2 regions of the Caldicellulosiruptor morganii genome follow, and region 2 is predicted to be linked to the other one. Evidence: riboswitches for the same ligand, from Rfam matches in the RefSeq annotation. Region 2 holds a riboswitch; the other holds the start of a gene.
What was found. A riboswitch is a leader RNA that binds a small molecule or an ion and turns the genes downstream of it on or off. The one in region 2 is predicted to bind S-adenosylmethionine.
Positions count from the first base shown of each region.

Region 1: linked by a shared signal. The riboswitch ahead of metK (methionine adenosyltransferase) and the one ahead of OTK00_RS07935 (O-acetylhomoserine aminocarboxypropyltransferase/cysteine synthase family protein) in region 2 are both predicted to bind S-adenosylmethionine.

Region 1 covers NZ_CP113865.1:568,946-572,363, forward strand. The annotation lists gene OTK00_RS02680 (glycoside hydrolase family 130 protein) at 1-646, opposite strand, end outside; gene OTK00_RS02685 (secondary thiamine-phosphate synthase enzyme YjbQ) at 791-1,207, shown strand; SAM riboswitch class I at 1,312-1,452, shown strand; gene metK (methionine adenosyltransferase) at 1,569-2,759, shown strand; gene OTK00_RS02695 (DUF3792 family protein) at 2,843-3,247, shown strand; gene OTK00_RS02700 (hypothetical protein) at 3,377-3,418, shown strand, end outside.
Region 2 covers NZ_CP113865.1:1,591,107-1,594,524, forward strand. The annotation lists gene metX (homoserine O-acetyltransferase MetX) at 1-528, opposite strand, end outside; gene OTK00_RS07935 (O-acetylhomoserine aminocarboxypropyltransferase/cysteine synthase family protein) at 648-1,925, opposite strand; SAM riboswitch class I at 2,034-2,157, opposite strand; gene yhbY (ribosome assembly RNA-binding protein YhbY) at 2,229-2,516, opposite strand; gene OTK00_RS07945 (hypothetical protein) at 2,583-2,768, opposite strand; gene obgE (GTPase ObgE) at 2,877-3,418, opposite strand, start outside.

The DNA.
Region 1 (3,418 bases), 1.0 Mb from region 2:
GCCAGCCTTCGGGTGTTTTTATTGGCACAGCCCCGGCTCCAACCTTAAACCCATCCCACCAGGGACCACCTTTTTCAACAAGCACAACCTCATGATTTCCCCAGTGAAGAAGGTCTGATGAGTATGCAATCCAGATGTGTTCAATGTCACCTGCAACAGGACGGTGCAGCATTGCATACCTTCCATTTATCTTTTCAGGAAACAGGACAGCATCTTTGTTATTCGGAGGATAGATTAACCCCAATTTTTCAACTTTCTTGAAATTTTTGGTTCGTGCAAGGGCAACAGCAGGACCATAACGGGAGTACGCAGTGTATGTGATGTAATAATAATCATCCTCGGGAATGTATGTTATTCTGGGGTCTTCACAGCCAAACTCTTCGTAGATAAATACTGTTGGCTGGGGGTATATCAGGGGCGATTTTTCAATCTTCCAGTTGGTTTTTCCATCGGCGCTTTTTGCAACGGTAAGGTGTGATTTTCCCTGCCTGTCTTCAACCCTCAAAAGAAGCAGGTACTCATTTTTGTATTTGATAGCGCCTGCATTGAAAACTGCATTTGCTGAATATGGTATATCATATACAGTGATTATTGGATTTCCACTGTAACGTGTAAATATATCCTTTTTTGCAAAGACTTTCTTCATGTCAAATCCCCCCACAATCTATTTCTCTATACATTGAAATATACCACATTTTCTGTTGAATCATTACAGAAAAATTATTAAAATATTTTTAAAAAACTGTCAAGGACAAAAACAATCCAAATTTAGCGGGGTGATTTGGTAAGGATGAAATCATATAGAAAGGAACTCTGGTTTGAGATTCCGGCAAGGCGCGGATTTGTTAATATAACAGATACGCTTCAAAAATGTGTTGATGAGAGTGGAATCAAAGAAGGACTGCTTTTATGCAATGCTATGCACATAACTGCAAGTGTATTCATAAATGATGATGAGGAAGGACTTCTTCGCGACTTTGAAATGTGGCTTGAAAAGCTTGCTCCTGAAAAACCATACTCTCAGTATCACCACAATGTTGGTGAGGACAATGCTGATGCTCACCTGAAAAGGACAATCATGGGAAGAGAAGTTGTTGTTGCAATCACAAACGGCAGGCTTGATTTGGGTCCGTGGGAGCAAATCTTCTACGGTGAGTTTGATGGCAAAAGAAAGAAAAGAGTGCTTGTGAAGATTATTGGGGAATGAGCTTTAAGAAGTTGCATAAATAATTTTATTGACAATGCCAGTTTGTTTTGTTAATATAATTGAGGCAAATTTGAAAATTGAATAACAAAAATGTGATAAGGTTATCCTTATCAAGAGAGGTGGAGGGAAAAAGGCCCGATGAAACCCGGCAACCGGCAGAGCTTTTTTTGAAGCTTTGCAATGGTGCCAACTCCGTCAGAAAGCTTAAAAAGTTTATAGACTTTAAGCTTTCTGAGAGATGAGGATAAAACTTTTGTAAAAGAAAGTTTTGCCTCTTCTTTTCAGAAGGGGCTTTAAATTTTATATGTGAGATTTTTATTACATGAGTTTCTATTTTATCTAAAAGGAGGTAAAAGAACAAATGAGAAAGCTATTTACATCAGAGTCTGTAACAGAAGGTCATCCGGACAAGATTTGTGACCAGATTTCAGACGCTGTTTTAGATGCTATTTTGGAAAAAGACCCTTATGCAAGAGTTGCATGTGAGGTTGCAGTAACAACAGGGCTTGTTTTGGTTATGGGTGAGATAACAACAAAATGTTATGTGGACATCCCAAAGATAGCCCGTGATACAATTAGAGAAATAGGTTATACACGCGCAAAGTACGGCTTTGACGCCGACACATGTGCGGTGATAACATCAATTGATGAGCAGTCACCTGATATTGCAATGGGTGTTGACAGGGCACTTGAAGCAAAGCTTGGTGAGATGACAGATGATGAAATAGAGGCAATTGGTGCAGGCGACCAGGGGATGATGTTTGGGTTTGCGTGTGATGAAACTCCAGTTTTGATGCCAATGCCAATATACCTTGCTCACAAGCTTGCAAGAAGGCTTGCATATGTTAGAAAAGAGGGGATTTTGACATATCTGCGCCCCGATGGAAAAACTCAGGTCACAGTTGAGTACGAGGATGACAGACCTGTAAGGGTTGATACAATTGTTGTTTCGACTCAGCACAGCCCTGAAGTTACACATTCTCAAATAGAGGCAGATGTGATTGAGCATGTTATAAAACCTGTTATTCCTGAAGGGATGCTTGATAAAAATACAAAGATATTTGTAAACCCAACAGGAAGGTTTGTAATTGGTGGACCTCAGGGTGATTCCGGTCTTACCGGAAGAAAGATTATCGTTGACACATACGGTGGGTATGCACGCCACGGTGGTGGTGCATTTTCAGGTAAAGATCCAACAAAGGTTGACAGGTCGGCAACATATGCGGCAAGATATGTTGCAAAAAATATTGTTGTTGCAGGGCTTGCTAAAAAGTGTGAGGTACAAATTTCATATGCAATAGGTGTTGCAAGACCTCTTTCAATCAGAGTGGATACATTTGGAACAGGCAGGATTGATGATGAAAAGATTGCAGAGATTGTAAAGAGGGTATTTGACTTAAGACCTGCTGCAATAATCAGGGACCTTGACTTGAGAAGACCTATTTACAAAAAGGTTGCTGCATACGGTCACTTTGGCAGAGAAGATTTGGACCTGCCATGGGAGAGAACTGACAAGGTGGATATAATTCTAAAAGAAGCTCAAAATATATAAGAGGAGAGAATGCATTGTTCTAACTTTTTATGAGCTTTAATAATGTTTAATAGAGCTTCTTTTAAAAAGATTGTCAGATTATTATGAACAGGAAGACTGAAGATGCAAGTCTTTCTCAATATGTGTGGATAGGTGTAAAATCTCTGTTTTTGATTTGTTTTTTAATTCTTGTGATATCTGTATTTGTAATGTATTTTTCAGTACAGGATAAAATTGCACAGTATCTTGCAATATTTTCAATGTTTGTGGGAATAGCCCTGTGTGGATATGAAGCTGCTGAAGTTAGCACCACCAGAAAAAAAGTAGCTGCATTTGTAGCTTCACTTGTTATTTCGCTTGTTTTGATTGTGGTATCCATTGTGTTAAAAAAGAGTATCAACATTTCAAAGTATCAGCTGTATTTAATAATCTTTGGTCCGGTTCTGGGTTTTGTTATGGGTGCTCTGAACATGGGGAGGACCAGAAAAACACCAGCCAAAAGAAGATAAAAAAGAGTTGCTATTTGTATCCCCTTTTGCTTTTATTGGCTGCAAAAGGGGATTTATTTTTGCCTTTTTATAGAGATTTGGTGTATAATTAACTCAAGGAAGAAATTAAACTTTTTGGGGGAAGGCTTTATGAGGGAAAAAATAGCATATCTTATAAGCAGCATTTTTACA
Region 2 (3,418 bases):
TATCACTCCATCCATAAAATCCGGGTAGCTCACAGCCCACTCTAAAGCTTGCATACCCCCCATTGACCCACCAACAACACAGAGGATATGATCTATCCCAAGCGCCTCCATAAGTTTTTTCTGAACATTTACCATGTCTTTTATGGTTATAATAGGAAACCTTGCCCCATAAGGCTTCCCGGTTTCAGGGTCAATTGAAGATGGTCCTGTTGTCCCCTGACAGCCACCAAGAACATTTGAGCAGACAATAAAGTATTTGTTTGTGTCAAACATTTTGCCCGGTCCCACAAACTTGTCCCACCAGCCCGGTTTTGGGTCATCTTCTGAATGTCTTGCAACATGAGAGTCACCTGTCAGGGCATGAGTAATCAAAATTATGTTATTTTTTTCTTTGTTAATCTCACCATATGTCTCATATGCAACTGTTATTGGTCCAAATCTCTTGCCACTTTCCAGCACAAAGTCTTTGTTGTGCGCAAATTTTACAAACTTTTTGTAGCCCTCTTCCCAAAACTCAAATTTTTCCAACTTTTTTACCCCCACCAAAAAATTATAAAATGAAAGATTGCCCCATACATAATCAGTAAAACCTTTATTTAAGGAGCAATCTTTCATCGCTACTCTATAAGTTCAACTTAAAAATTATTTTACACTTTCTTTAGTGCACTCTCAATATCATATATTAAATCCTCAATATCTTCAATACCGACAGAAAGTCTTATCATCTCGGGCAAAACGCCTGCCTGCCTCTGTTCTTCTTCTGTAAGCTGCTGATGTGTGGTTGACGCAGGATGAATAATAAGCGACTTTGCGTCTCCAACATTTGCTAAGTGTGAAAACAGCCTGACATTATTAATTATTTTTTTTGCTGCATCATAACCACCTCTGGGTCCAAATGTAAATATAGCACCCGGACCTTTGGGCATGTATTTCCTGTAAAGGTCATAGTATTTGTTACCCTCTAAGGCCGGGTAGTTCACCCACTCTACTTTTGGATGTTCACTTAAATACTTTGCCAGTTTCATTGCATTGTCAACATGCTTTTGCATTCTGAGTGAAAGTGTTTCAATTCCAAGTAAAATTAAAAATGAATTAAACGGTGATATGCATGCACCTATATCTCTGAGCAGTGTAAGTCTCAGCTTTGTTATATATGCTGCATTGCCGAACTCTTTTGTATAGACAAGCCCGTGATAACTCGGGTCCGGTTCTGTCAGGTCAGGGAATTTTTCGTTCCATTCAAACTTTCCGGAGTCGACAACCGCACCTGCAATTGATGTACCGTGCCCGCCCAGAAACTTTGTCATAGAATATACAACAATGTCAGCTCCATGTTCAATTGGTTTGAACAGATAAGGAGTTGCAAATGTGTTATCCACAATAAAAGGAATTCGGTTTTTGTGTGCAATCTCTGCAATGGCTTCAAAATCAGGAATATTTATGTTGGGATTGCCAAGGGTCTCAACAAAAATGGCTTTTGTCCTTTCTGTTATAGCCTTTTCAAATTCCTCCGGATAATCTGGATTTACAAATACTACTTTAATCCCGAGCTTTCTCAAAGTGTGAGCAAACAAAGTATATGTCCCACCATATAAGGTTGAAGCAGCCACAATTTCGTCACCGCTTCTTGCGATGTTCAAAATCGCATAGGTAATTGCAGCCTGTCCTGAAGATGTTGCAACAGCTCCAACACCACCATCAAGGGCAGCTATTCTCTTTTCCAGAACTTCGGTTGTCGGATTTCCTATTCGTGTGTAGATGTTTCCAGCTTTTTTGAGAGCAAACAGGTCAGCTGCTTCTTCGGGCGTATCAAAGACATATGAGGTTGTCTGGTAAATTGGAACAGCTCTTGATTTTGTCTGGCTGTCAATAAACTGTCCTGCATGAAGCTGTAAAGTGTCAAAACCAAACTTTCTTTCATCCATTTCCTTCTTTCTCCTTCCATAAAATTTTTAATGTACTTTAAGCAAAAAGATAAAAAAATAGTCTTCCTGCAGATAAGCTACAAGAAGACTTTTTCAAAATCTTCTTACTTCTTATCTGCCAGGTATTCTAAAAAATACCTGCTGGAATTGGCACCAAGAAAAAGGATTAAACTTTCCTTTTTCCGGTTGCCGGGCTTCATTGGGCCAGTCCCTCCGCCACTCTTGATAAGAAGTAATTTTGAGATATTTAATTTTTTGACTTGATTATACCATTTAAAAATATAAGCGTCAATACCCTACTTTTTAAATCTGAATTCTTGGATTTTCTTCTGCCCTTCTGTAAATCACAATCTTTCTGCCGATTACCTGTACAGGCTCAGCATTCAGACTCCTGCAAACCATTTCTATTGCCTCTTTGGGCTGTATTTCGCAATTCTTCTCAATAGAAATTTTAACAAGTTCTCTTTTGGACAATGCCTCATCTATTTGTCTCAGCACATTTTCGGTAATGCCTTCCTTGCCGATGTGAACAATTGCATCAAGGGTATTTGCCATTGCTCTTAGCTTTGCTCTTTGTCTGGATGTAAGCACCTTTCTCCCTCCCCACAAAACTAAAACGGCAGAAAGGCAAGCTCCTTTCTGCCGACGCTTTTAACCTTATACTTCCACTTCTTTTCGAGACTTTCGCCGCTGCTTTTCGTACTCCGGATCCCCCTTTTTCCAGCCGCTTCTCACCTTCTCAACCACCTTTTGCTTTGACATATCTACCACAAACCCATTTTCCTTAAAGCAAAAATACGTTGTACTTCCTACCTTGCAGTTCCCACAATTGATGCACTCCATATCAGAAAAGATGACCTCCAAACCTTTATAAGATTTTTTTTGTTTGTGATTTATTTTACCTCATTTTTCCCTCTCTGTCTATATCCATTTTTATGATTAATCTAAAACTTATTCATAATACTCAAACTCAACATCAAGTATCCTCACAATATCTCCATCCTGAATCCCCATCTCTCTTAACCTGTCAAAAACTCCAAGCCTGTTCAAGAAATTTTGAAAATACCTGAATGAGTCATGGTCATTTAAAACTATGTTCCTTGCAACCTTCTCTACAACTGTACCTTCCACAACATAAACTCCATTTTCTTTTCTGACAGTCAGGGGTTTTACATCCTTTTTCTTGTAATACACAAACGTTCGTGGTCTTTCATCATCTTCTTCTTCTCTTTCAGTTGCTTTCTGCTGCTTCAAAATTTCATAGGCCCTTTTCAAAACCTCTTTTACACCCATACCTGTTGCGGCAGAGATGGGATACACTTCATACCCCATCTTTTCAATCTCTTCTTTGAAAAGTTCAAAATACGCCTGGGCATCCGGCAGGTCCATCTTATTTGCAGCAACAATTTGAGGCTTTCTGGCAAGCTCAGGACTGTATTTTTTCAGCTCCTCATTGATTTTCATAAAATCTTCCACAGGCTCTCTTCCCTCAC